Regions from separate parts of the Psychrobacillus sp. FSL K6-2843 genome, predicted to be linked through region 2. Evidence: riboswitches for the same ligand, from Rfam matches in the RefSeq annotation. Region 2 holds a riboswitch; each other region holds the start of a gene.

Region 1 (10,540 bases), 280 kb from region 2:
CCGCGTTATTGTCGTAAAGCATGGCCAGATTGTCGTAAAAACCGTGGGGATTGTCGTAAACGGGGTCACCTAGAGCAGTTAAGCTCCCAAGTTTCGCAGAGAAAAGGATTTTAAAGCTTCTATCTCGAATAAATGCTAAAGAGGGGGTATAGCAAGATGAAATGGCTTGTATTGTTTGCAGGAATTGTTTTATTAGGAGGTAATATTTATGGTGTATACGACATGTATCAGCCAAAAGTAGGGCCTCTAGGCGATGTGAAATTTTCTGCACATGTTTGGATTAGCATCTTTGTTAGCGCATTAGTAGGAATTCTTGCGATTGCTCAATTCTTTATATTATTGGGCTATGATCTACGTAAGAAGAGGTTTCCGAGGATGGAAACAGAACGATTTTTATTGCGCCAAATAGAAGCAAACGATGCGACAGAGGTATTCCATTATTTTTCACAGGACGAGGTCATGAAATATTATGATTTAGATGTCTTGAAGGATATTAGCGAAGCAAGAAAAATAATTGATAACTGGCAAAAAAGGTACCATAAAAATGAGGGGTTACGTTGGGGAATAGCAACTAAGAAAGACAATAAGATTATAGGAAGCTGCGGCTATCATAATTGGGAAAAAGAACATTTTAAGGCGGAAATCGGTTTTGAGGTTACGCCAGAGTTTTGGAGAGCTGGAGTAATGACAGAGGTTTTAGAGCCAATTTTAAAACATGGTTTTGAAAAAATGGATCTGCATAGAATTGAAGCACTATATGACCCGGAGAATATTGCTTCGAGAAGAACTTTAGAAAAGGCAGGATTTGTGTACGAGGGAACATTAAGAAAATCAGCATTTGAAAAAGGCCGTTTTTGTGATGCTGCTATTTGCTCCTTATTAAAAGAAGAGTTTGCGAAATAGCAGCAAACCCTCCACTTTATATATTAATATTTTACCCAGCTTAGTCCAGTTGTACCTTCCCCTGCGTGAACTCCTACACAGGCGCTCAATGGGATAACAATTACCTTTAGCTTAGGGAATTCCTGCAGAATTTCTTCTCTCCAGGTTTTAGCATCTTTCAAATTGTTGCAATTAATCACGGCGACTTCTGGAATTTCAGCTTTTTTCATATCATTTCGAAGTAAGTCCATTACATAATTCTTAGCTCTTTTATCAGCACGTACTTTTGCTTTCATAACAACTTTTCCGTTATCAAAGGAAATGACCACTTTTATATTTAATAGATTACTCAGAAAGGCTTTAGTGCCAGATACACGGCCACTTTTATGGAGCTGAGTTAAGCTAGATGGAATAAAGGACAATTCGGAGTTTAATGTCATGTTTTCAATATGATTCACGACTTCCGCTACGTCATGGCCTGCCTCTACCATGCTTTTTCCGACTTCGAGCATTTTGACCATCGGATAAGAGCCTATCTTAGAGTCTATTGAATACACTTTAAAATTTGCCATTTTAGAGGCGGTTTGTGAACTGTTGTAGGTTCCTGACAACTCACTGGAAGTGTGGACAGCAATAGCACATTCGTATCCTTGTGCTTTCAAGTCTTTATACAATTGTACCATCTCACCAATCGGAGGCTGAGATGTTTTAGGATGAACTTTGGCGGTTCTTAATTTGTCGTAGAATTCATCGTGTGTCATATCAATTGTTTCTTTGAATGCACCCTCTTCAAAAACAATATTTAATGGCAAGACATGTATATTATGTTTTTCTATAAATGATTGTTCCAATAAAGCAGCAGTATCAGTTATCCAAGCAACTTTTTTATTCACAGTTTGATAATCTCCTCACTAAAAATTAATTTGTTAGCGCTAATGTAACCTAGTCTTATTTATTGGAATAGTGTTACTTGTCATGTTTTGTCGAAATTTCGGAACCTGGGACATATTTTGAACATATTTAGAAGGAGGAAACAACAGTGGGATATGTATTGCCGCATCCTGTTCATGACATAATGCAAAAATATTTACAGGCATTAAATGCCTCCTTACCAAGTGCCTTTATTGAAGGTGTTTATATGTATGGTTCTATTGCGTTAGGAGCTTTTGATGAAAAGAAGAGTGATGTAGACTTTATCGTTTTATTAAAAAGATCGGCAAATGAACAAGAAGTAGAAATTATAAAAGAGATCCATTTTCAAATATCTAAAGAGAAATTAGGGGCTCGGATGGATGGAATGTATATTCAAACAGCTGACCTGGGTAAAACAAATGATATTCTCCTGCCGTATCCTTATTGCTCAGATGGTGAAGTAAAAGTTGGCCATTGGGATATCAATCATGTTACTTGGTGGATTTTAAAGAAACATGGGATTGCATTACAAGGAAGACCAATTCATGAGTTAAACATTTCTACTAAATGGGAGGATGTCTTAGGAACGTTAAAATATAACATCAACGAATATTGGTATAAGAAATCAAAAGAAATACCTAATTCAGTGCCTGATGATATGGTGGAGTTTGTTACAACTACTATTTGTAGAATTCTTTATTCTCTAAAGTTCCAACAAATCATTTCAAAAAAAGAAGCACTAGAAAAGGGATTAGTTATATTACCTTTTCGATGGCATACTTTACTAAAAGAAGGGATGAGGATTCGGTCATCAGAGCAGCTCCCCTCACTATTCGACACAGAAAGCTCTCGTGCAGAAACCTGCAAAGATTTTATATTATACACACACGAAATATGTAATGAAGGTTATTTTTTGGAGGTTTAGGAATGGATATTAGAAGATTAACAGATGTAGATGCCATTGCTTATTGGGAACTAAGGCTAGAGGCTCTGCAAAACAGTCCAGAAGCATTTGGAACAAGCTATGAAGAGGCTCTTCAAAGAGAAAATCCAATTGAACGAGTAAAAGGTAATTTTGAGGTAAATGGCAATTACACGTTCGGTGCGTTTGAAGAAGATAAATTAATTGGTATGGTTACTCTAGCACAAGAGAGTTCCTTAAAAATGAAGCATAGAGCAAATATTTTTGCAATGTATGTAAGCTCAAAGGGAAGAAGAAAAGGTGTAGGAAAGGCCCTAATGGAGCGAGCCATTAACCAGGCAAGAGAAACTAATGAAATAGAAAAGATTAATCTATCTGTTGTGTCGAATAATGAATCCGCAAAAAATTTATATTTACAATTAGGTTTTAAGGTATTTGGAGTAGAAGAAATGGCTTTAAAGGATAGAGACGTCTATTACGAAGAACATCACATGACACTTATTCTAAATTAAAGGAGATAATTTAATGGAGGAAAAATCAAGTAACTTAGAAAAACAAGGGGGAAAGCTACCATTGTTTCAATCCCCAGTCCGTTCCATTTTCGAAAAGTTTTCCAGAGAAAAAGATGTGTCTCTTATATACGGAGAACCAATTGTATTGGAGAACAAAAGGATCTTACCTGTTGCCAAAGTTAATTATTTTGTAGGTGGAGGCGGAGGTGGAGGTGACACGATTTCCGATGAAGAAAATTCTACAGGTCAAGGAGAAGGAGGCGGTGGTGCCTTTTCGATAAAACCGGTTGGAGTATATGAAATCACTGCGGAGGAAGTTAAATTCAAGCCTGTCCTTCCGTTTAATCAAATACTTACTGTTTTTTCAGTAGTCACGCTAGGGATTGTTTTCTTGTTGAGAAAAAGATGTAAATAGATAGGGAAAGAACGCTTCCTTCTAAAGGTTAGCGTTTTTTCTATGCTTCAACCATTGAACAAACGTTAGCAGAAGCATGACAAAAATAGCCCCGCCTGTATCTAATAGAACATCCTGAAAAAGGGCAGATCGTCCACTCGTAAAGGATTGATGGAATTCATCTGCGACTGCTAGAAGAAAGGTAATCATTATTGCAGTAAGTTTTCGATACTTTCTCTTCGGCAAAGCAATATAAATAGCTAAACTAATCAAACCAAAATAAAAAAAGTGGACTCCTTTTCTTATTAAGAATTCGACAAATGCATAGTAGCCACGTTCCTCGACAGAGACATAGAATCCCCAATAAGGAATATGAAATAATGATAAAAAGGACTCCAATGGCTTGTTTGGAAGCCATTCTTTAAGCACGGCCTCCAAAGACTGTTGCTCGGAAGTCTGCCCGGAGGCTATAAATACAAAGACAAGTAAAAGTAAAAGTGGAATAAATTTTTTCATATAAAAACAGTAGCATAAATTGAATGAGAAACAAAATAATTGCAGACTTTATAGCTAATAAAAGAGTAAAAAGCTGGTTGTTTCACAAGCTTCTATCACCAATTGAAAGGCTATGGTACACTTACGATAAGTGAATAATTTTTGCAGGGAAAAGGTGCTGACTTGTCAGCTTAATTAGGGAATTCGGTGAAAAACCGAAGCTGTATCCGCAACTGTAAATGCTGATGAAATAAGAAAAATACCACTGTTGGCTAAAAGCCAATGGGAAGGTTCTTAGAGTAAAATGATGCATGAGCCAGGAGACCGGCCTTTTCTTGAACGTATAAATACTCTTCGGAAGTTAAGGGGTTGTACGGCACGTTTCTATTTTCGATTAAATTTCTAACGATAAATAGGTATTGCGCCGCCCTTTTTTAGGGTGGCGTTTTTTTGTGCTGTAAGAAGTTGAGTATTGTATTGCCGAAAATTCACAAATAACTTGGAAAGGGGGCAGAGCATTGAAAAAAGACATGCGATATATTTGTTATCCATTTATGAGAGAAAAGCCGTCTACAGTAGACTTTGAGATTCGAACAGACTCATTGACCACACGTATTGGATTGGCCGCATCTTTAACAAAAGATATTCCAAGAGTTTACGAGGATTTAATGTATCTGGCACCGATGGCATATCACGTAAATGGTTCTGTTAGAGGGAAGCTAGCAATCAATGAAGAGGATTTACAAATTCTAAGTGATATGTATGATTTCTACGTAAGTGAAGTGGAAGGAAGAGTAGATATATTCGTACTTCCACAAGGCTCAACAGCTGCATGTGAATTACACGTGTGTCGTAGTGAAGCAAAAAAATCTGTAAGGGCTTTACATAAAGTTTCATTAGAAAGAGAAGTACCAGAGATTTTGTTTGATTACACACAGCTATTAGCAAATGTATTGTTTGCAATGGCGGTATATGTAAATAAGCATCATGGAGTAGAAGAGATTCAATTTGTCAGTAAATCATATCCGATGAGAAATAAGAAAAAAGTGGAGGATTAACAAATGAATAAACAATTAAGGAATTGGTTAGCGGTACTAATACTTTCTATCTTACTTGTAGGCTGCCAAGAGGCTGAAAAAAATACAGCTGTTGAAACAGATTCTGTACAAGAAGTAAAAGAATATACTGTAACGGATGATATGGGGAAAGAAGTTACATTCGAAGAAGTTCCGGAAACGATTGTGTCTCTACAACCAAGTAACACAGAAATCCTGTTTGCCCTTGGTGTAGGAGATAAAATTGTTGGAGCTACAGAATACGATACCTATCCAGAAGAGGCACTAGAAATTGAACGAGTTTCCGATTCTATGAAGTTCAACGCAGAACGTATTTTAGAGATAAATCCAGATGTTGTGATTGCTTATACAACTGGATCTGAGGAAGAGCTTAAAGTGTTGGAAGACGCGGGGTTAGATGTTTTTGTCATTCAATCGGCGCTATCATTTGAAGACGTCTATGGAGATATTGAACAGTTGGCCGCAGTAATGGGAGTAGAGGATAAAGGAACCGATCTTGTTGACTCTATTAAAACTACTATTCAAAGTGTTCAGGACAAAGTATCAGGTGTAAGCGATCAGAAACACGTCTACTTTGAAATAAGCCCATCTCCAGAAATTTTTACAACAGGAAAAAATACTTTCCAACAAGAAGTTTTGAGTAAAGCTAAAGTTGTAAATATTTTTGGAGACCAAGAGGGATGGATTAAATTATCTGAGGAAGATGTCATTAAGAAAAATCCTCCGATTATCTTGACTACCGTAAATTATGTAGAAGATCCAATTGGTGAGATTAAGGCTCGTTCAGGCTGGAATCAGTTGGAGGCAGTGCAAAACAACTCCATTTTCCAATTAGATCAGGACATTATGTCTCGCCCAGGACCACGAATTGGTGAAGCTGTAGAACTAGTAGCTAAAACCGTTTATCCAGAGATATTTGAATAAAGTAGAAGTTGGTCTCGTTTTGAGGAGACCAACTTCTTTTGTTTTAAAACCGGTACCTTGCAATGAATAATAGTGTTATGGTATAGTACTATCTAATGAATAGTACCGAGGGAGAGAGAGACATGACAGCGAATATTTATATTGAGACGTTAGAAAAAGAGCTTTATATGTTGAATACAAAGGAACGCCAAGCAATAGTTAGAGATTTCCAAAAGTATTTTTGTGATTTGTTAAGAGAGGGACAAACTGAGAAAGCAATAGTTGAATCATTAGGAGCACCATCGTATATAGCAAGGGAATTACTTAAGGCTTACTCAGACGAGGAAATGATTGTAACAGAAGTGGAATATGAAGGCGCATATATATAAAATGCTACAAAGGCTAGTTACCCTTCGTAGCACGATTTCATTTACAATCGTTTAGTAAACTGAACTAGTTCAACTTTTTTATATTACAGGAATCCAAATTTCTGAACAACAGTTTGGATCAGATGGGTCATCATCTGTATACACTTCCATCTCTGGTGTTCCTGCCTGTTTGTAGGAGTTAGAGGGAAACCATTCTGAGTAAATTTGTTACCATGTATTTTGCATAGCATTGGGCATTGCTCCGTGAACCTCAAAGATTGCCCACTTTGATGCTGGTATTTCTAATGTCTCCAGATTTTCTGGTGTGTCGCCTATATAACTGACCCCTATCCAATAATCCATCATACTGTCGACTTTAAAATTTTCTCCCATCACACAAACACCAAGAGCACCTTTTATTTCTTCGTTATTTAAAGAAATAATGAAACAACAAGCTCTTGTATAGATTCTTATAGATTAATCTAGCAACGTATATTAACACATACAAAAAGCCACCAATTATAGAAACAGGTGGCTTTTTGCATTAGATATTTTTTTTAGTTTCTGTTTCTTTGTCTTCTATTCTAAATTCTTCTGCAACATCGTCTACTATATCTTTAGTTGAGTTTTTAAATTCTTTTAACGTCTCTCCAACTGCTCTACCCAATTGAGGTAATTTTTTAGGACCGAACACGATTAAAGCAATAATTAATATAATGATTAAACCCGGTATCCCAATATTTGGCATTATAATCTCTCCCATACTGTTTCTATATATTTTCACGTGGTTTTTGCAATAGTAGTTAATCTTAAAAAAAATTGGTTGTTTTGTATCAATAACACATTATACTCCTACGTTTAAATTTGTAAATACTTTGGTATTAATAATGATCAAATTGTGTGAGCTGGAAAAGTCTCTTCGATATAAAACTCTCTTTTTCCTTTCTATAACTTTCTATAACTTTGTTTATACAACTAGTCCTTTAGCGTTTTTCAACCACAAAACACTAGTTATTTTATACCGATATAGAAGAGTTTTTACTATTAATTTGCAATTTTTATGTGAATTTAATGTTTTTTCAGAATAAAATTATATTTTCTAATCCGAAATAAATATGTAGTATTGAAGAAATAAAAGGAGTAAACTGTTAAACGGTTGTTTTGTTATGTATAAAAATTACATTTTCATAGTTGAGTGAACTATGTTAAAGGAGAATAAAAGTGACGCAATATAACTTAGAAGAATTAAAACTGTTGAATCAAGTAATTTTCGCTTTATTTATAGTAGCAGATTTAGCTCTTGGCCTCTTTTACTATAATAATGAGTTTCCTTGGTTCGCGTTAATAGGTTCAAGTATTGGACTAGCTATTATTGTTCTTTGCTGGACTGGAAAAAAATATATATACTTTATCTCATTTTTATTGGTTTATACTATCCTATTCTCATTAGTTTATAACTGGCATGCAGTTTTTCATTAATCAGAATATTTTCGACTCATTGTTTACCTGAATAAACAATTTAAGCTATTTTTTACTAATTTACGTTGGAGGTTATATTATGTCAGAACAGGAAAAAAAGGCTCCATACTTAGATAAACGTTCATCTAGACGTACTTTTATCAAAAATTCTGGATTAACAGTTGGTGGAGTTGTACTAGGTGGAGCACTCGGTTCTTTACTAGGTAAAGACTCAACAACTAAAACTAACGAGACTGGGGTTCATTCAGCAGCTACTGGGGTTAACTTCAACCAGGCACTGATGTATTTTGACAAAGCACAATTTGATACGATAGATGCTGCAGCAGAGCAAATTTTCCCTAAAACTGAGGTAGGACCCGGTGCGAAAGAATTACTTGTTGCATATTATATCGATCACCAACTAGCAGGGAGCTTTGGCCTGAACTCAAAAGAATATATGACCGGTCCTTTCTTCCCAGCAGAAGCAGTTCCACAACAAGGGTACCAAACACATTTGAATCGTCAGCAAGTGTTTAATCTTGGAATTACAGCTTTAAATGCAGAGGCTGCAAAGAAATCTGATGATAAACCTAAATTCGCCAGTTTAACAGAAGAACAACAAATCGAAATCTTAAAAGATTTTGAAGCTGATAAAGTTAAATTAAATGGAGCTGTTAGTTCATCCTTTTTCTTCTCTTTACTTAGAAAAGTAACAATTGAAGGAGTATATGCTGACCCTATGTACGGCGGTAACAAAGATATGGCTGGTTGGAAAATGAAGAATTTCCCTGGACATCAATCGAGTTATACTAATGTATTAGAAAAAGATGAATTCGTGAAAATAGATCCTATGAGCTTAAACTCTCAGCATCAACACTAATATACACCAATAGAAAGGGTGAACAACTTTGGCAACTAAATTACCAAAAACAGATATAGTTTTAGTAGGGGTAGGTTGGGTAGGCGGTATTATCGCAGCAGAACTTACAAAAAAAGGATACAAAGTAGTAGGTATCGAACGTGGTAAAGAACGTTCAACTGAAGATTACTTTATGGCTCACGATGAACTACGTTACGCAGAGCGTAAAGAAATGATGCAAGATCTTTCTAAAGAAACAATTACATTCCGTCACAATATGACACAACGAGCATTACCTTACCGTGAATGGGGTAGCTTCCTGATAGGAGAAGGAACAGGTGGTTCAGGAGAGCATTGGAATGGTCAAACTTACCGCTTCCTGCCATACGATTTCGAGATCTATTCAGAAACTGTTAAACGTTACGGAAAAGGTAAAATCCCTAAAGGGATGATGCTTCAAGACTGGGGTATAACATACGAAGAGTTAGAACCATACTTCGATAAATTTGACGCTATGACTGGTATTAGCGGTGAGGCGAATCCACTACCTGGTTCTCCACAAATAAAATACCCTAACCCGCCGATGTTGGAAACACCTGCTATAAAATTATTCAAAAGTGCAGCGAAAGATCTTGGATATCATCCATACCATCTGCCTTCTAACAATCTATCGCAATCTTATACTAATCCAGATGGCATTTCTCGTGGCGCTTGTCAATATTGCGGTTTTTGTGAGCGTTTTGGTTGCGAATATGGAGCAAAAGCATCACCAGTAGTTACAGTATTACCTGTAGCTAAAGAAACTGGTAACTTCGAAGTACGTACTCATTCTGTTGTACGTAAAGTTCTACACACAAATGGAAAAGCTACCGGCGTATTATACGTAGATATACGTACTGGTGAAGAGTTTATCCAAGAGGCAGATGTAGTTGTAGTATCAGCCTATCAAATGAATAATATTAAACTTTTATTAAACTCTCAACTTGGCCGTCCATATGATCCAGTTACTGGTACAGGAGTCATTGGTAGAAACTATGCATACCAAACAATTCTGGGGACTGCTGTAGGTTTCTTCGATGAAGAGTTCAATTTATACGGTGGTGCAGGATCTCTAGGAGCCCAAATTGATGACTTCAACGGAGACTTCTTTGATCACACTGACTTAGATTTCTTACATGGTGCGACAATTCAAATTACCCAATTAGGGGATCGTCCTATTGCAAACAATCAGGTTCCAGCAGGCGTTCCAACTTGGGGGAAAGAATTTAAAGACGCTTCTGTTACAAATGCAAACCGTGCTCTTATTGTTAAAGCACAAGGGGCTTCCCTTCCTTGGCAAGATAATTACATCGATCTAGATCCAACTTATAAAGATGCATTCGGTGATCCATTACTCCGTATGACGTTTAATTGGAAAGATCAAGATCGTCAACTAATGAAATTTATGGGCGAAAAATCAGCTGAGATCATGAAAAAAATGGGTGCAAAAGATATCAAAATTAATGGTGGCGAAGTCGGAGATTACGATATTCGTAACTACCAATCTACTCACAATACTGGTGGAGTAATTATGGGCTCTGATCCAGAAACAAGTGCTTTAAACAGCTATCTACAAATGTGGGATTGTGAAAACGTATTTGTACCAGGTGCAAGTGCTTTTGCTCAAAACTCAGGTTACAACCCAACTGGCACAGTTGGAGCACTAGCATATCGCGCTGCAGAAGGTATTGAAAAATACTTAAAAACTGGCGGATCTTTA
Region 2 (10,540 bases):
TTTTATGTCCATTATTTTTATAACATTTCTGTAACTGGAATAGAGATGAATGGACAGCTTTACCAGGAGTCAATGGAAAACCTCATGAAGTATATGGAAAAAGCTAAGCCAACTCGAGCTTCCATTAGATTTGAATGCTGCTTGGCCGAGGAATACAAAATAGACTCACAGGAAGACTGCTTCTATTTTTTTAATCCCTTCTCTACTCCTATATTTCAAAAGGTTGTTCATAATATTTTAGTGTCATTAGAGGAAGTGGAGCGAACAGTTGATATTATTCTCTACTACCCGACCCCGGAATATCTTCAGTTTTTGGAGGAGGCAACTGCTTTCACTCTTTGGAGAGAAATACGAATACCAGAGCTTTACGAACAAAATCACAATGAACGTTTTATGATTTATCGCTATGAAATATAAAGAAGAGGAAGAATCTGTTTTTAAGATTCTTCCTCTTTTGTGTATTAAATCTGTGGGTAGCTTCTTCAAAGATGTCTGGTAGTTTTAGATGTATCGAATTCTTAGAGACAATGCATCGCTTTTTCTGCCTCCTGCCAGGGAACCTTATATCCGGTGCCCTTTGCACAAAAGATAGAGGTGGAGGTGTATTCCGGATCTGCCTCTTTGTTATACCCAATTCTTTCTATTACTGCCTCTTGGTTATGGCATCGGTCATAGCCACCAAATAAAAGGCTGAGCGTTCCTTTTCCGTGAGTAAAGGAGGCGAAAGTAGTGCTGTAGCTCATAAAAGTAGCTACAGGAACCCTTCCCTTTATAATAACCTTATCACCAGTATTTTCTGGCGGCTCAAATGTCCCGTGAGCTTGCTGAACATCCGACAAAACTCTTCCGATTAAATCCATATCTACTTTGATTTTGTAGTCATAAAAAGGTTCCAGAAGGATATTTTGAGCCTTTTCTAATCCTTGTCGTAAGGCTCGGTAGGTTGCTTCTCTAAAATCGCCACCAGAGGTATGTTCATTATGACCTCTTCCGGTCAGTAAAGTGATTTTAACATCGATCAGTGCAGAGCCTGTAAGTATTCCATGATGATCCTTCTCTAAAAGGTGGTGCTTCACAAGATTCTGGTTACCTATAGACAAATCATTGGCATGACAAATATTATCGAAAGTCAGCCCAGATCCTCTCCCTGTAGGTTCGATCAGAAGGTGTACCTCGGCGTAATGTTTTAAGGGTTCAAAGTGCCCATAGCCTCTAACGGGTGCTTCGATTGTTTCCTTATAAAGAATTTTAGGCTCTCCAAATGTTACATTATAGTGGAAGCGCTCCTTCACAATTTGTACTAGTACCTCGAGCTGGATAACACCCATAACGTGCACATGAATCTCTTGAAAATACTCATCCCAATAAACCCGTAAGGAGGGGTCTTCAGCATCTAGTAGCCTAAAGGATCTTAGTACCTCTTTTACATGGATGGAATCGTCAAAGATTACCTTTGACTTTAAAGTGGGTATCAAATCGAAATGGGTCTTACTTTGATTAGCACCAATTGTATCTCCAATAGAAGCAGCAGTTAATCCTGTTACAGCAACTAGTTCACCGGCATTAGCTTCATCAATTGTTTTAAACTTGCTGCCGTTATATTGACGCAGCTGTGTTATTTTCTCATGCTCATTTTCAATTTTCACTTCATCCCTTACTCTCAGCTTTCCACTTAAGACCTTTAGAAAGGTTACACGATTCCCGCTCTCGTCATGCCGTATCTTATATACTTGGGCTGTAAAAGCTCGGTCGTTGTTGTAGTGTGTGTCTGTAAGCTTGTCGAGAGATTCTAAAAAATCCAACATCCCAATATCTTTTAAGGCTGAGCCATACGCACAAGGGAATACGATACATTCCTCAATCATTTGCTTGAACTTCTTTGTCCAAAGTAGTTCATCAAATCCATTTTCCATGTAAGCTTCCAAAAGAACTTCATCTCGCTCAGCGATAAATTCAATTAATTCTTCCGTATAGCTATTAGTTATGTGACAAGCATCCTCCGATAAGTTAGCAAAAATCTCCTGTAAAACAGCATCAGGATTAGTATCATCGTAATCAATTTTGTTGATAAAGAAGAAGGTAGGTATTTTATGTTTTCGAAGCAGCTGCCAAACTGTTTCTGTATGCCCTTCAATTCCATCAACGGCACTTATTATGATGATTGCGTAGTCCATGACTTGGATGGCTCGCTCCATCTCTGGAGAAAAATCTACATGACCCGGTGTATCGATAATATAATAAGTAGAATTATTATAGGAAAAAACCCCTTGGTCAGCAAAAATGGTAATACCTCTGTTTTTTTCTATGGAGTGACTATCAAGAAAGGAATCCTTATGGTCGACCCTACCTCGTTGTCTAATTGTTTTCGTATGAAAGAGTAGCTGTTCTGAAAATGTGGTCTTTCCCGCATCAACGTGTGCTAAAATTCCTATAGTTTTATGCATAATATCACCTTTTGTTTACGTCCTTTCTTGTATTATAGCAAAAGGCAGGATAAACAAAAGGTGAGTGTGTGCTATCTAGAAAGAGCCTTGGAGCCATTTGTCCTCATACGATTAACAGCTTTCCAAACCCAACCGTCATGAGGCTTAAACAGAAAGACGAGCATAAATAGAACGCCAATCATAGCCGCCATCATACCTGCAATAGAGGTGTTCCAAAGCTTTGCCAAGTAGTATCCAGATATAGCTGCTGTAATACCAAAAGTCATACTCCATATAATCATCCCGCGAACGCTCTTGCTCATTAGATAAGCAGTAGCAGCAGGTCCGATGAGCATAGCAACAACCAATACTGCCCCCACGCTATCAAAAGCAGCGACAGTCGTAAGGGAGACAAGTGTCATGTAAGAGTAATGCATCCCCATTATAGGTAACCCAATGGATAAAGCGAACACAGGATCAAAGGTAGAGAGTTTAATTTCTTTATAAAATAAAACTAGAAAAGCAATATTAAGGAATAGTACAAATAATAGCATCCAAACTGCTTTTGGCATTTCAACCCCTAAAATACTCCAAGTATCCCAAGGTACAAATGCTATTTCACCCATTAGTACATGCTCCACATCCAAATGAACGTTTCCTGCAAACAAGGTAATTAATAATACCCCTAAGGCAAAAAGTGAAGTAAATACTACCCCTATAGCCGCGTCTTCCTGCAATCCTCCTGATTGAAGCACCTGTACTAGAAAAGTGGTCAGTAGCCCTGCGAGGGCCGCACCTATTAGCATCCAAACGCCATTTAAGGATTGTGTAACCATGAAGGCAACTACAATTCCAAACAGCACTGTATGACTAATGGCATCTGCTATCATGGCAGTTTTTCTGAGAATTAGAAAGACCCCCGTTAGGCCACAAGTAATTCCGACAAGGGAGCCAGTTAAAAGAACCCAAAATTCATTCATTGCTTGTCACCTCTTGAGCTATGCGCTGTCGCTTAAATGTACGCTTTTTACGGATTTTAGAAAGCAACCCTCTTGTTGGAGCGAGAAAGTAAGATATTAAAAACAAAGCTGCGGCTACTAAAACGATTATTGGCCCAGTGGACAAGCCAGTACGTAGAGAGCTAATCATAGTGCCGAGAGCTCCCGATAAAGCCCCAAAAAAGGCACTCGTGACCAAAATTATACCAAGGTGACTGGACCAAAATCTTGCAGCAGCTGCAGGTATTATAAGCATGGCTGCCATTAAAATAACCCCTACTGCCTGAATACCGGTAACAATTGTCAAAACAGTCAATGCTGTCAACAACGTGCGTAAACGCTCCACAGGCAATCCAATCCCCTTTGCAAAGATGGGATCAAAAATCATAAGCTTCCATTCCTTGAAGAACAACAAGCACATAAGGATGATTAATATGGCGCTGCCAGATAGCCAAATAAGATCACTTTTTGCCATAGTTGCTGCCTTTCCAAAGATAAAGTCATTTAAACCACTTTGATTACCAGTGCCACTTTGGTTAACAATTGTTATTAATACAATGCCTATTCCAAAAAAGACGGATAATATTAATCCAATAGCGGCATCAGCCTTCAGCTTAGAATGATTCACAATCCATTGAATCATATATACAGAAAGTGCAGCAGTGATAGCAGCGCCTATCATGAGGATAGGCAAATCCTTTTTCTCAAAAATTAAATAAGCAAGGGCAATACCAGGAAGTGCAGCATGAGCGGCTGCATCTCCTACTAAGCTTTGCTTTTGAAGAAAAGCAAATGTACCGTTTAAACCGGCTGCTACCCCTAAAAGAATAGCTCCAGTGAGAACCCAAAGAAGATTACCGGATAACATTAATAGTCACCTCTTTCATAAGTCATTTTTTCCTGACTTAGCTTGATCCATAAAAAATAGCTTACCACCGTATGCTTCTTGTAGGTTATCTGGTGTAAAGGTAACCTCGGTAGGACCAGAAGCTATAGTTGTTTTATTTAATAACACAATCCAATCAAAATAATCAGCTGCTGTCTGTAAGTCATGATGAACGACGAACACTGATTTTCCTTGTGATTTTAACTCCTTCAAGATGGAAATGATTGTTCTTTCAGTTGCAGCGTCTACTCCAACAAATGGTTCATCCATGAAGTAAACCTCCGCTTCCTGTGCCAGAGCTCTAGCCAAAAACACACGCTGTTGTTGCCCTCCGGAAAGCTGCCCTATTGATTGTTCTGCAAATGCTTCCATTCCTACGTTTCTTAAGCAATTCAGCGCTATTTGTTTGTCTCTTAAAGAAGGTCTTCTCATCACACCGATATGTCCATATCGGCCCATTAATACTACGTCCAATGCATTTGTTGGAAAGTCCCAATCTACGGCATTACGCTGAGGAACATATCCAACAATATGATCCTTTGGATTCAGCGGACGCTCTAATATTGCAACAGATCCAGTTTTATTTGGAAGCTGATTTAGCACGGCTTTAATCAACGTAGATTTCCCTGCTCCGTTTGGTCCAATAATCCCGGTAATTAGTCCCTTCGGAATGGTTAGACTGATGTTGCTCAATACAACTTTTTCCTCGTAAGCAACAGATAAGCTCTTTACCTGTAATGCATTCATTTTGCTACCTCCTATTTTAGTGAATCAACAATCGTATTGACATTATGCTTATACATTCCGATATAAGTTCCTTCTTCTGTACCTTCAGCTCCCATTGCATCCGAGTACAGTTCTCCTCCAATTTGTATGGTGTGTCCCTTTTCCTTCGCACCTTCAATTACAGCATTCATGGCTTTGTCTGACACACTGGATTCGATAAAGACCGCTTTAATATTTTGTTCTACTAAGAAATTAACGATATTCTGTATATCCTTTAGACCGTATTCAGCATCTGTACTAAGACCTTGTAATCCTCGAACTTCCATCCCATTGCTTTCACCAAAGTAATTAAAGGCGTCATGAGCGGTAACAAGAACCCGTTGCTCTTCGGGGATTTCACTAATGCGTTCCTTCGTCCAACCATTTAGCTCATCTAGTTCCTCAAAGAACTTTCTTTCGTTTTCTGCAAACTGATCTCCATCAGTGGAAAATTCCTCCGTAAGTGATTTTGTGATTTCGTGTGTAGCCAATTTCCAAACCTCAATGTCGAACCAAATATGTGGATCAAATAATTCTGGATGAGCCTCGTCATTTAAGATTCTATCTTTCGGAACTACTTCTCCAATAGCCACTACAGATTTGTCCTTCTGCATTTTTTCAAAAATATCACTCATTTTCCCCTCAAGCGCTAGACCATTATAAAAAATAATATCTGCATCCTCTAATACTTGTAAATCGCCTTGAGTAGCCTTATAAAGATGTGGATCTACACCAGGGCCCATTAAGGATTTTACCTCCACAGAATCTCCAGCAATTATCTTTACGGCATCTGCAATTTGCCCTGTAGTTGTAACGACAAGTGGTTTTTCTTCCCCAGAACCCCCTGCGTTGTTGTTACCACACCCAACCAATAAAACAGCCACAATAAATAAAAATAAGATCTTTTTCACTTAGCACACTCCTTTTCCTTTGTAATAAAGTATTTCCTAAAGGAAACTTTTAGACCAAAAAAATATTATTTTCTTTTATGATAATAAATTTCCTTAAGGAAAGATTTGTTCAATAGGTTAACACTTCTTTTTTGAATTGTCAAAGTACTTTATGTAAAAATGAAAAAAAGGTGACTATATGTTGGTAAGAAAATCTAGGGTAGAATACGCAAGTGAAGGGCATTTTGTTTAGAAAGAATTCCATAAAAGGAGATACTCGAAAAACCTTTATTTTTTCGTATGTATTTTATACAAGTGCTATACTGTATGAACAATGATAGTAGGGAGGTAACGATATGCAATATTCAAAATCTAAAATGGAAGAGCTAGTAAAATTTAGTCCTGACTTAGCAAAGAGATTGAAGGAAGTAATGAAGGAGCATGACCTAGAAAAAAGCTTTGCTCTTAAAGCTTTGTACCATTCAGAAGTTAAAGACGGCGGAAAATATCAAAGGGATTACCAAGACCTTTAAATCAAAAAAACGAACCACATGATTAATCTCATTTGGTTCGTTTTTTATATCCTTAATTAATATCCTACTTGTATTGAAATGACTCGGGACATGCTTGATTTAGCTTTAGGCGGATGCGTTCGGCGCGGCGAGCGGTACCCGTGGCTTGTGATCCTCCACTGGAGTCTCCGCCTTCCACTCCAATAGAAGATAGCCTTTTGGTTTTATAAATAGATACAATGAATGATGATTGTTGAACGAACCAAATAAATTGAACACTGGGTTCATGGAGCTAGAATTTAGATATATTCTTTTTTTCAAAAGTTAATATTGGCAAAATCGTTTTGGAAGCGTGCGAATGCGCTTTACTTATTCCTCCAATTTCCCTGAAATTTCATTTTTAATCTGATGATGGGCATCAATGAGATTTTGAAGAAAAATATTTTTTTCGTTCATACTCCAGGTTGAACTAAGTTCAATTTCTTTTTTCATTTCTTCATAGATAGACTGCAGAGATATTGATGTACTTGCAACATAATTTGTCATTAATACTTGTTTATATTGTTCAATAAAATTCTCTTTTCTCATTTTCAAAATCCTTTCGCCTTTAACATAAAAAAGCATCCTCTTTTATAAAAAAGAAGATGCTAGTTAGTATGATTTAATGGTCAGTACGCTTGGAAACTCAATAAAATCCACGCTGAAAACAGGAGCCCAATAGCTCCAGTGATTTTATTATGTTTTTCGTACGACAGTATTTTCAAGCTATTGCTTGTACATAGCTGCATTTAACACCCCCTATCCGCGTAGGCTTGTGGTGTGTACTTGAAATAGGCAGGTCTCCTGGCTCATGTTCATCGCTCTTCTTTCCTTCCCGTAGTAACCTTACAGTGGTTTATAAAAAATCGCTCCCATTTACAGTTGCGGGACAGCGTCGGTCTTTCACCGAACTTCCCTTTTAAGTTCTCTTGCTAACAAAAGAACACCTAAATCTACACATTATTTAATTGTTCTTTCACTATAACATAAAGAAAGGTATTCATTATAGCAAATTTGGATAAGCGGCCGATGGTTTCCCTTTTTATAATCAATAGAGAGGTGAGGGAAATGATTAGAATGAAAGATTCGTATCGGCTGTATGTTCATATTTGCTTTCTATCGCAATTATTTTTTACTTATATATTTACAGTCAATCTGTTGTATCAAGTAAGCGTTGTTAAGCTGGATCCGTTGCAACTTGTTTTAGTGGGAACTGTGTTAGAGCTAACCGTATTTCTTTTTGAAATTCCAACAGGCGTCATATCTGACTTAAAAAGCCGGAAGCTGTCCATTATTATTGGTTATTTTTTGATAGGGGCGGGTTTTTTATTGGAGGGTTTGTTTCCTTATTTTATAACGGTTTTATTGGCCCAGGTGGCATGGGGGATAGGCTATACCTTTACAAGCGGATCACAGCAAGCTTGGATTGCAGATGAAATAGGAGAAGAGAAGTCCTCTTTAGCATATATAAGGGGAGCTAAGGCTGGAAATTTAGGTCAATTAATTGCCATTCCGTTAAGTATTTTAACCGGTTACTACATGATTAATCTTCCTATTATTGTGGGAGGCGTATGTATGATAGGCTTGGCTATTTTTCTTATAATTTTTATGAAAGAGAATCATTTTAAACCAATAAAAATAACTGAAAGAATTAATACATTGGAGACAATGAAAGAGAGTTTAGGGAAAATCATTCATTATTCGAAAGCAAGCTTTATCCTGCGTATGCTATTTCTAATTGCTCTGTTTATAGGTTTTTATAGCGAGGGCTTTGATCGTTTGTGGCTAACTCATCTACTGGATATGGCTAGAATAACCAGTTTGCCAAATGAACAGCTAGTGTTATTGACTGGTGGTATTCAGCTGGTGATAGTACTCGTGTCATTTGCAGTACTTCATTTTCTAAATAAAAGCACAATTTATCAGGATCTGCGAACGATATATATCGCTCTTTTTATTGGTAGCTTCAGTATAGTGGTAGCATTAATCGGCTTTGCAGTTTCGAAGTATTTCATTGGCTTGTTTATTTGCTATGTCTTAATTCAAGTGAGTCGAAAAGTAATGTACCCATTGGAGGATATTTGGTTAAATAAAATCATTCCAGATTCCTCGACTAGAGCAACGTTTTTCTCAGTCAAAGGTCAAGTGGATGCCATTGGACAAATAAGTGGTGGGCCTGTTATTGGATATATTGCTACAACCTTTACCATTAGGACTGCCATCATTGTAAGTGCCGTAATTTTAAGTCCAGTCCTGTTTTTATATCACATACTTTTAAAGAAAGCTAAGGGTCGGGAATAACAATATAAAGACCAGCAGGTATATAAATTTTAGCTACCATGAACACAAAACTATGTTCATGGTCTTTTTGTATGGAGGAAGCCTGATGGAGTATTGATAACCAGTTCTATTTAGCAAATAGAAAGGAATTCTACATATGCTTGTTTGAGCTGGATCTTCCCCGGCTAAAAGCAACCGCCTAAATCGGAAAATAAACTTGTTCTATATTTATTGTTTCTCCTTAACCGGAAGGTATATCTCCATGTAGATTTTGTCGTACTCCCAATCATGGCAGTGTTCATCATAGTATTCAAAATCATAGCTATCTTCATCTACTTCATAATGAGAGTCTGGTAGCCAGTCCTCTAAAATATATTGCCAAGTTCCCTTGATAGAGGAAACAAATTGCTCTTTTGGAACCATGGGTGTTTTAAATACCGCATATGTAGAAGCTTTGACATGAAACTTAAGAATTCCCTCTGGTATCGTTGTTCCCTCGTCAAAATTTACCGCAAATAAATACGTGAAATGATCTTCTAGCTCAGGTCCACTTAGATTAAAGCAGTACTCACCATGCTTTTTAGGGGACAGGAGATGATATAGAGTGGTCTCAATAGATTCTTCGGAAGATATTCTTTGATCCCAAAAGGCAGGAGCATCTCTTGTATAGGCTATATTCTGTAAGCGTGTTTCAAACGTTTTTCCTGCGACTGTAAAAGAAGGCATAGAAAGAATCTTAGGCTGAAGAACTATTCCTCCTGTTTTCTTTTGTAGAAGACTTTCCAAACATAGCCTTTGTGGTAATGAAATGGGACAGTGCATCTTATATAGGCTTGGGGGACTCCCGAAGCAGCGCTTAAATGATTTAGTAAAGCCGGCATGTGTTTCAAATCCATACTCATATGCTATATCAATAATCCTTTTTCCCTTTACCAAATCTACCAAAGCATATTGTAGCTTCCTTTTTTGTACATAATCCATCGGTGTATAACCAATAGTTTGATGAAAAATACGAGAAAAATGAAAGGGAGAATAACCGATAAGCTTTGATAGGGTATCAGTACTTATATCTTCCTTAATATGATCATCTATATAGTCAATTACCTTTTGTAATAGTAATAGTTGCGTCATGTAAAATACTCTCCATAAAATTTAAATTTTCAAAAAATATAATATATAATAGTCTATAATAAAAGATAGAGATTGACTAGAGGGGGATGTATAGTGGAGGAGCTTATAAGTAAGGTTCAAAAGTTGATTAAACCTTCCAAGGGAACTTGGGGAATTGTATTAGAGGATTTAAATACAGGAGATAAGTGGGAATACAATGAACAAGAGCTGTTTTACGCAGCGAGTGTGATTAAGGTACCAATAATGGTTGCAGTTTTTCGAGCGGTGGAACGTCTTGAACTATCATTATCTGATTTGATAATACTGGATAAGGATGAGTATGTGGGGGGCTCTGGAGTTCTTCAGCATTTAACTCCAGGTACTTCACTACCACTATCAGATATCATACTTCTGATGATTATTCAAAGCGACAATACAGCAACGAATCTTTTAATAGATTTAGTTGGAGTAGAAAATATTCAACAGACGATGAAAGAAGCTGGTATGGAACATAGTACATTTTATAACAAGCTTATGTTGAGTAAGCCAAATCCACATGGCACAAATCGTATTGCTGCAAAAGATGTTGGTATCTTGCTGACTAAAATGGCTCAAGGAGAGATTGTTAGTGAACAAG
Region 3 (10,540 bases), 310 kb from region 2:
TTTGCATCTAAATAGACGGTAATATCCTTGTTTCCTATAGGTTCTTGAATATCATTCCAATCACAGGCGTAAACATAGGACCTTAAAAAATCAAAGAGATTCAACTTTTCTTTGTTAAGTTGAATCGCATCGTTTTTCAACTGGTAAGTATATGTCAAATCCTCGATTAACGCATTCATATAAATAGATTTTTCCTGCATTGTTTTAGCGAAACGTTGTACCTCTATGGGGGTCCATGTGTACTCATTAGATGATAGCATTATAGAATATCCATAAATAGAACTAAGAGGGGTTTTTAAGTCGTGAGAGAGACCAGTGATCCAATCCTCTCTTAGTTTTTCCGTTTTTATTATTTTCTCTTCGTTACTTTTCAATGTATTTGCTAATCTAGCTAGTGACTTGTCCACTTCCTCGTATATACGGTATTTTCGTTTAAATCTACCGGATTTTGGGGAACGTAATTTTTTGTCATTTGGAGGATCGTAGTCCTTTACGCTTAATTTTTCAATTCTATGTAAGAAATATAGTAAGGGACGACCAAATCGATATCCAATCCAAATGGAAAAAAGAATAGTAAAGATAAACAGGAAGAGATGGAACGCTAAAATGGAGAACACTAGCTTTTTCATAGTATCTATTAAGGCTGGTTCAAAGGGATGGTAATTAGTATTTGGCATTCGTACTACTAGGACTTTTCCATTTTCCATCGTTTGAAAGGCAGTAATTTCTTTTCTTTCAAAGTAATCCTGACTATTTGTAACTATCTCCATGCTACTTAATGCTTTATATACATCACCATAAAGGATTTCTTCTCTTATCCCATCTTGGTTATATATTTCAACGGCTGCATTTACAGATGAAACCTCCTTTTCCAGCTCATCGTTCATTTGAATTTTATTATTAATGTAAAGTTTACCAAGCAACAAATCTACAGGTTGGTTTTCTATGAAAAGTAAGAACAGCTGGTCTGTTAACTCCCAAACAGCGTGATCTTGTTTCTGTATGGCAACCCATTCAATAGATAGTATTTCTTGTTCAGTAGTTGCAAGTACTTCACCTGCTTGGTCTACAAGATATAAATGGCCGGAGTTTTGCTTAGCCAATTTAATAAAGTCCTCCGAAAATACATAGCTGCCATCCGGTTGTTTTGCAATGTTACTTTCTATTTCAAAGGCTTCCAATGCACGAATATCTGAGATAGCTTCCTTTGAAAGCAGGTCGAAAATGATATAAGCAAACATTCCAAATGTGACTAAAAATAATACAGCATAAAATACAACAAAATAAACTAAAAATCTTAGAGATATTTTACTTGAAAGTCTCATTACTATTTCTCCTCGTTTACGAGCTTATAGCCAATCCCTCTAATTGTAATCAGCTGTTTAGGATTACTAGGGTTTTGTTCAATCTTCTCTCGGAGTCTCCGTATATGTACCATGATTGTGTTGTCATCTATATAACTGTCTTCTCCCCAGATAGAAAGAAAAATTTGCTCCTTAGATAAAATCTGTCCGGCGTTTTCACAAAATAGGAGTAGTAAATGAAATAGTTTGCCCGTAACAATGCTTTTTTCTCCGTTCACAGTAAGTTCTGCGCTTCCTTTATCTAACAAAAAATGGCCGAATTTATATACTTTTTCATCGGAAGCTTTAAAGGAAGAAGTATAGCGTTTCATGTGTGCTTTCACTCGAGCAGCTAATTCCAGTGGATTAAAAGGTTTTGTTATGTAATCGTCAGCTCCATTCATAAATCCTCTTATTTTGTCAGCATCACTTTCTTTTGCTGTTAGAAAAAATATAGGAGCATCGGATTTAAACCGAATTTGTTTAGCTAAATCAAGTCCCACTCCATCCGGAAGCATTATATCGATAATATATAAATCATAATGCATATTAGAAATATAATTACTTGCCTTCTGGTAAGTTTCACAAATAACAATATGTCGAAAATTTTCTTTTCTTAAAATAATTTCTACCATCTCAGCGATAGCAAGCTCGTCTTCAACTATCAAAATATTAGTTTCTTCCATTAGTAAATCACTCCTAGAAATATTTAAGGTTTCTGTAAGGTTAGTTTCAATTTATTATAAGCTTACCATTTTATACTAACTAAGAGATATTTTTAGGAGGTTTCATGATGAAAGAAGAAAGAGTGCGTTTTATAGATGCTTTAAGAGGAATCAGTTTGTTTGGTATATTATTAGCGAATTTGTTAATTTTCCATTACGGTATATGGGGAAAGGAAGAATTAGAGTACTTTACGGCTTCTGCCACAGACAAGACTATTTATGCTATTCTTAAAATAGCAGTAGAAGGTAGTTTTATGCCGATATTCACTTTTTTGTTTGGTTTTTCATTAATAAAACTAGCAGAATCAATTAAAAAAAAGAACGGAAAAGTAAAAAGGCATTTATGGAGACGTTTTATATTTCTTTTTATTCTAGGTTTACTTCATTCAACCTATTTATGGGAAGGGGATATTCTAGCCTTTTACGGGTTAATGGGATTATTCCTATTACTTTTTTTAAATAGAAAAAAGAAAACTTTAATTATATGGGGAACTGTTTTGTTTGTATTGACTGGTGCTCTTAGTTACGGAATGGAAGAAAAAAGTAAGGAAGAGTTGGAAAAGCAATCATTATACATAGAAACCACAAATGAAGTCTATCAAAATGGCTCTTATGAGGAAATTAAGCAACACAGAAATACAGAGGATCCACTGTATTTTGAAAGTGAAGGGGAGAAAGTATTTTTTAGCTTGTTTATGCTTTTGTTTGGACCATTGTTGACGTCACCGATGTTTTTGTTTGGTATGGCAGCTGCAAAGGGTGGCTTATTTCTACACATGGAACGAGAACAAAAATGGTATATATTAAGTATGGCTCTTTTGCCAATTAGTTTACTTTTAAAATCTATCGCTATTATTGGAGAAGAAACAAATTGGACAGCAGTTCTATTACAAATGGGTACACAATTACTGTGTATATCCTATATTGGTATATTTGCTATCCTATTTATAAAGTTCTCAGGTAACAAGGTTTTCATTGGTTTTGAAAGTGTTGGGAAACTTTCTTTAACAAATTACATTATGCAAAGTGTTATTTGTACTTTTATCTATTACGGATACGGTTTAGGACAATTTGGCTCTTTGGGCATGCTAAATAGTGTCTTGCTGGGCTTTGTAATTTTTGTTCTACAATGTATAGGTAGCTACTACTACTTGAAGGTATTCAAACGAGGTCCCTTGGAAATGATTCTTCGAATGGGTACAAACCTCTCCTGGAGCGGTCATATGAAAGCTAAGAAAAAGAAGGTAAAGCTGCAAGGTAAGCCTGTATGAATAAATACGAAAGTAAGTTTTCATAATACGGCTACGAAAGCTTATAAAATTTATATAGAATAGAGATTAGAAAGAGCGATTAAAGGGATATGAAATTAGTTTAATGTACAGAAATAAAGCTGTGTATCAAACGTCTAGTCTTTTTACCTATGTACAAGTTTAAACACAATATGTTAGGGTATATAAGTAATCAAAACACAATATATAGTATTTATACGATGAAAAGGTACCGTTATGGTTTAAAAGGGAATTCGGTGAAATACCGAAGCTGTCCCCGCAACTGTAAGTGTGGACGACTGTTGAATATGCCACTGCGATTTTTCGTGGGAAGGCCAGCAGAAGGAAGAAACACGAGCCAGTAGACCTGCCTGTTTATCGGTGAAGCAACACTTTCTTCGGGGGTTGAGAGGTGGGGGCGAGAGACTCTATCTTTAAACGAACGATACGTCTTGTTGTTTCCTACTTTAAAATCGTGAGCGATGACTCAGCCGAAGAGGCTAGAGCCATCGCTTTTTTGTTATGTAAAGACAGGGAGGAATTCTAAATGACCACTATTTCAAACACAGAAAAACAACAGGTACTATACCAATTAACACAGGAGTTTGGGGAAGAAAAGATAGCACCATTAAGGAGGTCACATGACAAGTGGCTACAAAAACACCCAGAGGGCAATATTGCTAGCTGGTCTAAAGCCATGTCCTTAGAGTCGCTGAGCTTTCTTGATGAACATGAACCTTATTGGACATTTGTGGCGGCTCGAATCTATTTAGCAGAAGTATATTCGCAACAAGCGGAACGAAGAAATACAACGGCAGATGCAGTCTATACAAAGTTTGCAGATAACGTTCAAAAGCTATCGGCTAAGGGAATTTATGATTCTCGTATCATAGAAACCTATTCTACAGAGGAATTAGAGCAATTAGCAGAAATCCTCGTTACTGAAAGAGACTTCCTCTTCACATATATAGCTTTAAAAACGCTTTTAGATCGTTATGTAGCGAAGGATTTTGATAAGACTATTGTAGAATTGCCACAAGAACGCTGGATGATTATTGCAATGACGCTAATGAAGGACGAAAAAGAAAACCGCATAGAAAAAATTAAAGAAGCCTATTGGGCGATGAGCAATTTATATATGACGGTTGCTACTCCGACTCTTTCTAATGCAGGAAAGCCACACGGGCAGCTTTCTAGCTGTTTTATCGACACGGTTGATGACAGTCTACAAGGAATTTATGATAGCAACACAGACATAGCCACACTTTCTAAATTTGGAGGAGGAATAGGCGTTTATATGGGCAAGGTCCGTAGCCGTGGCTCTTCTATAAGAGGTTTTGTGGGAGCGTCTAGTGGGGTTCTTCCATGGATAAAGCAACTAAACAATACAGCTGTCAGCGTAGATCAGCTAGGCCAACGTCAAGGTGCAGTAGCTGTTTACTTGGATGTGTGGCATAAAGATATATTTACATTTTTAGATTTAAGACTAAATAATGGCGATGAACGACTTCGAGCACATGATATTTTTACTGGTGTATGCTTGCCAGATTTGTTCATGGAAAAGGTTGATGCAAGAGGAGAATGGCATTTGTTTGACCCTCACGAGGTTCGTCAGCTCAAAGGTTACTCATTAGAAGACTTTTATGATGAAAAACGTGGAGATGGTTCTTTCAGAGAAAAGTATGAAGAATGTGTAATGGATCATCGCCTTTCACGAGAAACAGTTCCAGCAATAGATTTGATGAAGCGAATTATGCGATCCCAGTTAGAAACGGGTGTCCCATTTATGTTTTATAGAGATGAAGTGAATCGCCGTAATCCAAACAAGCATGTTGGAATGATTTATAGTAGTAATCTTTGTACGGAAATTTTTCAAAACCAAAGTGCCACTGAATTTGAATCCATCCAGCTAGAGGACGATGTGATTGTAACTCGTAGAAAACCTGGTGATTTCGTAGTTTGTAACCTTTCTTCTATTAATTTAGGTAAAGCAGTACCAGAGGATGTACTAGAACGATTGATAAACATCCAGGTAAGAATGTTAGACAATGTTATAGATATGAACATGATTCCAGTGCCACAGGCAGAGCGCACAAACGCAAGGTATCGTGGAATTGGACTTGGAACGTTTGGTTGGCATCATTTACTTGCCCTTAAGCAAATTCGTTGGGAATCAGAGGAAGCAGTAGGGCTTGCTGATAATTTATATGAAAGAATTGCCTATTTGACGATTCAAGCTTCCTTAAATCTTGCGAAGGAAAAAGGGGCCTACCCTTTATTCGAAGGTTCTGATTGGCAAACAGGGGCTTATTTTGAAAACCGTCAATATGACGGAGAGGAATGGGTAAGTCTGCGTGAGCAAGTAGCTGAAAATGGTATCCGAAATGGATATTTGATGGCGGTTGCACCAAACTCATCTACCTCCATTTTAGCGGGAAGTACGGCAAGTATTGATCCGATTTTCCAAAAGACCTATTCAGAGGAAAAGAAAGATTATAAAATTCCAGTGACAGTCCCAGATTTAAATTCAGAGACGACATGGTATTACAAATCAGCTTACTTTATCGACCAGCATTGGACGTTAAAACAAAATGCTGCCCGTCAAAGACATATCGACCAAGGTGTTTCGCTAAATCTATATGTTCAAAATACTATTAAGGCTAAGGAATTGTTAGCGCTACACTTAGATGCCTGGAATAGTGGTCTAAAAACAACTTATTATGTACGTTCCACTTCAATAGAACTGGTAGAATGTGAGTCTTGTTCGAGCTAATGAAAACCATCATTTGTTATTTGAGCTATAGCGGGAATACTGAAGAGATAGCTGAACTATTAAAAGTGAATTTAGAGGAACAAGGTTATATGGTGGACATGTATGAAATAGGTGATGGGATAGTGCCACAGCTATCTGCATATGACTTCCTATTTCTAGGAACCTTCACTTGGGACGAGGGTGGTATTCCGGATGAAGTGAAGGAATTTGTTCGAGCAGTGGGCTATAAACCGAAAAATGTCTATATTTTTGGTTCAGGAGACACACAATTCGGTGGCGACGACTTATTTTGCAATGCTGTAAACAAACTAACCGAGTTTTATGCTTGTGAATATGAAGGTTTAAAAATAGAACAATCACCAAGAGGAAGTCAAGAAAAAATAGTTATAAATTGGCTAGAGGGAGTTTTGGAAAATGTTAAAGGCAAAAACATTAGAACCTAGAAACCCAAACAAATCCACAGGGATATTTAATGGGAAATCGAGTGGAATTTTAAACTGGAATGATATAGCTTATCCGTATTGGCATAAAATCTATAAACGCTTACTAGGGAACTATTGGCAAGCAGATGAGATTAATATGTCGAATGATATTAAGCAATTTGATAGCTTAACAAAATCGGAGCAGGAGGCCTATTTGAAAATAATTGGTCTACTTGCTACATTAGATGCGCCCCAGACTCGTACAGCTCTGTTGCTGTCACTTTACGCTACAGATTCATCCGTACAATCTATTATGGCAGTAATCGCGCAGCAGGAAGCTGTACATAATGAAAGTTATTCTTATGTGCTGTCCTCCGTTGTTTCGCTTAATGAACAAAACAAATCCTTCGAATTTGGAAGAACGGATGAGATTTTATTAAAGCGCAACCAAAATATTATGAAATACTATAATGAGTTTGTGGAGAAGCCAACGACAGAAAATATATTAAAAACATTAACTTATACAACGTTACTAGAGGGTTTATTTTTCTACTCAGGATTTGCCTATTTTTATAACCTTGCGCGCTACAACAAAATGGTAGGTACCTCTACAATGATTAGCTATATTAATAGAGACGAACTAGAGCATGGACGATTTATCTCAGAGTTATTCCGTGCTGTACTGGCGGAAAATCCTGAGCTAAATAATGAGGACATGATGAACTGGGTGTACGATCAATACAAAGAATCAGTGGAGCTCGAAATAGAATGGTCAAACTATGTGCTCAAGGACATTGAGGGAATTGATTTAGAAGATATGCATGGATATATTAAGTACCGCGCTAATAAAATGCTGCGTCTTATCGGTCTTCATGAAATCTACCCGGAGTATGTAGAGAATCCTATGAAATGGATCCGTGCCTATGCGGATAATATAGATGGCACGAAAACAGACTTCTTCGAGCAAAAGTCACGCCAGTATGTAAAAGTTAATGCCATCGATAATGGCTTTGACGACTTGTAAGAAAAGCGCAAATGTCTATATTTAGAGAGGATGTTCGTGACCTACGTCATGAACATCCTCCTTTTTAGTTACCATCACAACCGCGCGCGTGGAGGGCGGTGATGGCTTATCTCTAATCCCACGGAAAGCGTCCGCCTTAAGTGGAAATCAATTACATTTTACTCTTCGAAAGCATTTAGATATCATTATTCTCTTCTCGATGTTCGTGAAATATCCCTCTATAAATTATAGAGGGATACAAATTTTCCGCAATCATTAACGATTAATCAATCTTTTTCTTTAACAGACCCTTATTAAAAGAAGTTGGTATCGACTGTGATTGGAGCGGCAGGCGGCGACTCCAGCGGGAGGAGGGAGATAGATAAGCCATCACAACCGACGCGTTAGTGACGGTTGTGATCGCTTACTCCCCCGTGGAACGGGTCCGCCTAAAGCGAAAATCAACCATCTATTGTTAAACGCAACATATAATACTTTCTCCTTAAAAAAACGTACAACCCAAAGGGATGCACGTTTTCTTGTTAAATGGAGTACTTCTCTCTTATTAAATAGGCAACCCACTTACATTGCGGGTTGTTTTTAATATTTTCCAATAAACCCTTAATAATGGCGAGGCTATTGTTTTCACTTTGTAAGCAATTTTTTAAGAGCTCCAATGATTCTTTTTCAATCGGCTCCTCAATTTCTATTATGAGCTGCTCGATTAATTCAATAATCTGTTTTGAATTATTATCAGTACCTTCAATATGATCCTGTAAGATCTGTGCACTTTCCTTGGTGATAAAAGGAATAGTAGAATACTTAGCTAAGATGTTTGTCTTCTCTACTAGCGATTTAGTGAGGATATCTAGATCTAGTAGAGGTAATTCGTAGATTAAGAAAAGATCCACGTAGACCTTCATAAATCCTTTTATACAAATTAGCAAATCAAACTTAGTCTTTTCATTTTCTAATACCAAATGATCAATTATGTATAAAATAATGTCATTTACCTTACTATCATAATAAGACAATCTATTCAAAAGGTTTTCATTTACTGTATGGGTTTGCTCCTTAAAGAAAATCTTTGCAAAAGTAGAGTTATCTTGAAACGCTTTATTGGTAGTGTAAAAAAATGTAGATAGCATATCATCAGAATGTGAACAATCTTTGACTGATGAGTCAATATCAGCAATTATTTGTTTCATAAAGCAATCTACAAAAGAGATGATTAGTTCATCCTTAGATTTATAAGAAAGGTAGAAGGCACCTTTAGAAATTCCGCAATGGTCAGTAATCTGTTGGACTGATGTAGCTTCAAAACCTTGTTTAGCAAACAGTTCTAACGCTTTATCCATAATTAGTTGTTTCTTTACCATATATAATCGCTCCTAATGCATATTGTTGACAAATGACCAATTAGTCATTATTATAAATAAATGAGTTCGATAAGTCAATTGAGGGTAGGTGTAAGGGTGAAAGGGTTAGTAAATTTTGTCCTGAAAAATAAACTAGCAGTTTGGTTATTAACGATTATTATAACTGTTTCTGGTATTTATTCAGGTACAAGAATGAAAATGGAGACCATTCCAGATATCTCGATTCCGTTCTTAATGGTGATGGATGTTTATCCTGGTGCGACTCCTGAAAAAGTAATGGAAGACGTTTCGATGCCTTTTGAAAAAGCATTAGAAGGATTAGAAGATGTTAAGTCTGTATATTCTAATTCATATTCGAGTATGTCTAGCATTCAAGTGGAATACGAATACGGCACTGACATGGATGAAGCAAAACGCGCCATGGAATCTGCCTTGGATAAAATATCTTTACCGGAAGGTGCACAGGAGCCAACTATAACAGCAATCAGTATGAATATGATGCCAGTAGTTGCACTTAGTGTAAGTAGTACAGAAGAGGATATTGTAGAACTAACATCGACAGTAGAAGATATTTTACTTCCAAAAATTGATAAAATCGATGGCGTTGCATCGGCGACTATAACAGGTCAACATATTGAAGAAGTGGAGCTTACATATGACGAAGCGAAGATGGCTGAATTGGATGTAACAGAAGACACTGTCAAGCAAATGATTCAAGCAAGTGATATGGCTGTATCATTAGGATTGTTTGAATTTGAAGAAGGTGAGCAGGCAGTAGCAGTCGATGGTAAGTTTATGACTGCTGATGAATTAAAAGAAATGCTAATTCCTGTGACTCCATCTGCTACCAACCCATCTCCATTTGTTAAATTAGGGGATATTGCACAGGTTGAGGTTGTTGGTAAAGTAGAGTCTGTTTCACGTACTAATGGCAAGGATGCCATCGCAATTCAAATAGTAAAAAATCAAGATGCTAACACAGTAACGGTAGTAAATGCAGTGAAGGATTTAATCGCAGAAGAAGAAAAGAACATTGATGGTATTGTTATTGATGTATCTCTAGACCAAGGTGCTCCTATCGAAGAATCTGTATTCACGATGGTAGAAAAAGCAGTCTTTGGTGGTTTGATCGCAGTATTAATCATTTTGCTATTCTTGCGCGATTTCAAATCTACTATTATTTCAATTGTATCTATACCAGTATCTATATTCATGGCTTTACTGCTATTAAATTGGTTAGATATAACGTTGAACATTATGACACTTGGAGCAATTACGGTTGCGATTGGACGGGTAATTGATGACTCCATTGTAGTAGTAGAAAATATTTATCGTCGTTTACATTTAAAAGGTGAGCCATTATCAGGTCGTGCTTTAGTTCGTGAAGCGACTATTGAAATGTTCAAGCCAATCCTTTCATCTACATTAGTAACAGTGGCAGTATTTGCACCGTTAATCTTCGTCGGTGGAATGGTTGGAGAATTATTCATGCCATTCGCATTAACAATGACTTTTGCTCTTGGTGCATCTTTATTGGTAGCAATTACGATTGTACCAGCAATGTCTCATTTCTTATTTAAGAAAAAACTTTATGCTGAAAAAACAGAAAGTAATCACAAAGAGCAAG

The links. Region 2 has a riboswitch for cobalamin ahead of MKY94_RS20785 (hypothetical protein). Riboswitches for the same ligand answer to the same signal wherever they lie in the genome.
Region 1: it holds a riboswitch for cobalamin, as region 2 does, so the genes downstream of both, MKY94_RS19105 (hypothetical protein) here and MKY94_RS20785 (hypothetical protein) in region 2, are expected to answer to the same signal.
Region 3: it holds a riboswitch for cobalamin, as region 2 does, so the genes downstream of both, MKY94_RS01220 (ribonucleoside-diphosphate reductase subunit alpha) here and MKY94_RS20785 (hypothetical protein) in region 2, are expected to answer to the same signal.

What each region holds. Positions count from the first base shown of each region.
Region 1 covers NZ_CP152021.1:3,763,981-3,774,520, reverse strand. Annotated here, with positions in the region: gene MKY94_RS19135 (GNAT family protein) at 157-903, shown strand; gene MKY94_RS19130 (DegV family protein) at 927-1,775, opposite strand; gene MKY94_RS19125 (aminoglycoside adenylyltransferase domain-containing protein) at 1,922-2,719, shown strand; gene MKY94_RS19120 (GNAT family N-acetyltransferase) at 2,722-3,228, shown strand; gene MKY94_RS19115 (spore germination protein GerW family protein) at 3,242-3,643, shown strand; gene MKY94_RS19110 (VanZ family protein) at 3,665-4,138, opposite strand; cobalamin riboswitch at 4,274-4,465, shown strand; gene MKY94_RS19105 (hypothetical protein) at 4,636-5,175, shown strand; gene MKY94_RS19100 (ABC transporter substrate-binding protein) at 5,179-6,117, shown strand; gene MKY94_RS19095 (DUF1700 domain-containing protein) at 6,240-6,485, shown strand; partial or broken gene MKY94_RS19090 (GyrI-like domain-containing protein) at 6,564-6,884, opposite strand; gene tatA (twin-arginine translocase TatA/TatE family subunit) at 7,009-7,215, opposite strand; gene MKY94_RS19080 (hypothetical protein) at 7,686-7,943, shown strand; gene MKY94_RS19075 (gluconate 2-dehydrogenase subunit 3 family protein) at 8,023-8,802, shown strand; gene MKY94_RS19070 (GMC family oxidoreductase) at 8,831-10,540, shown strand, end outside.
Region 2 covers NZ_CP152021.1:4,048,549-4,059,088, reverse strand. Annotated here, with positions in the region: gene MKY94_RS20820 (methyltransferase) at 1-417, shown strand, start outside; gene MKY94_RS20815 (translation factor GTPase family protein) at 519-2,444, opposite strand; gene MKY94_RS20810 (metal ABC transporter permease) at 2,516-3,403, opposite strand; gene MKY94_RS20805 (metal ABC transporter permease) at 3,396-4,289, opposite strand; gene MKY94_RS20800 (metal ABC transporter ATP-binding protein) at 4,305-5,054, opposite strand; gene MKY94_RS20795 (zinc ABC transporter substrate-binding protein) at 5,066-5,983, opposite strand; gene MKY94_RS20790 (hypothetical protein) at 6,319-6,495, shown strand; gene MKY94_RS20785 (hypothetical protein) at 6,844-7,062, opposite strand; cobalamin riboswitch at 7,290-7,479, opposite strand; gene MKY94_RS20780 (MFS transporter) at 7,582-8,814, shown strand; gene MKY94_RS20775 (AraC family transcriptional regulator) at 9,022-9,924, opposite strand; gene MKY94_RS20770 (serine hydrolase) at 10,018-10,540, shown strand, end outside.
Region 3 covers NZ_CP152021.1:226,432-236,971, forward strand. Annotated here, with positions in the region: gene MKY94_RS01205 (HAMP domain-containing sensor histidine kinase) at 1-1,325, opposite strand, end outside; gene MKY94_RS01210 (response regulator transcription factor) at 1,328-2,029, opposite strand; gene MKY94_RS01215 (DUF418 domain-containing protein) at 2,134-3,339, shown strand; cobalamin riboswitch at 3,547-3,726, shown strand; gene MKY94_RS01220 (ribonucleoside-diphosphate reductase subunit alpha) at 3,884-6,109, shown strand; gene MKY94_RS01225 (flavodoxin) at 6,109-6,552, shown strand; gene MKY94_RS01230 (ribonucleotide-diphosphate reductase subunit beta) at 6,524-7,555, shown strand; gene MKY94_RS01235 (TetR/AcrR family transcriptional regulator) at 8,077-8,913, opposite strand; gene MKY94_RS01240 (efflux RND transporter permease subunit) at 9,010-10,540, shown strand, end outside.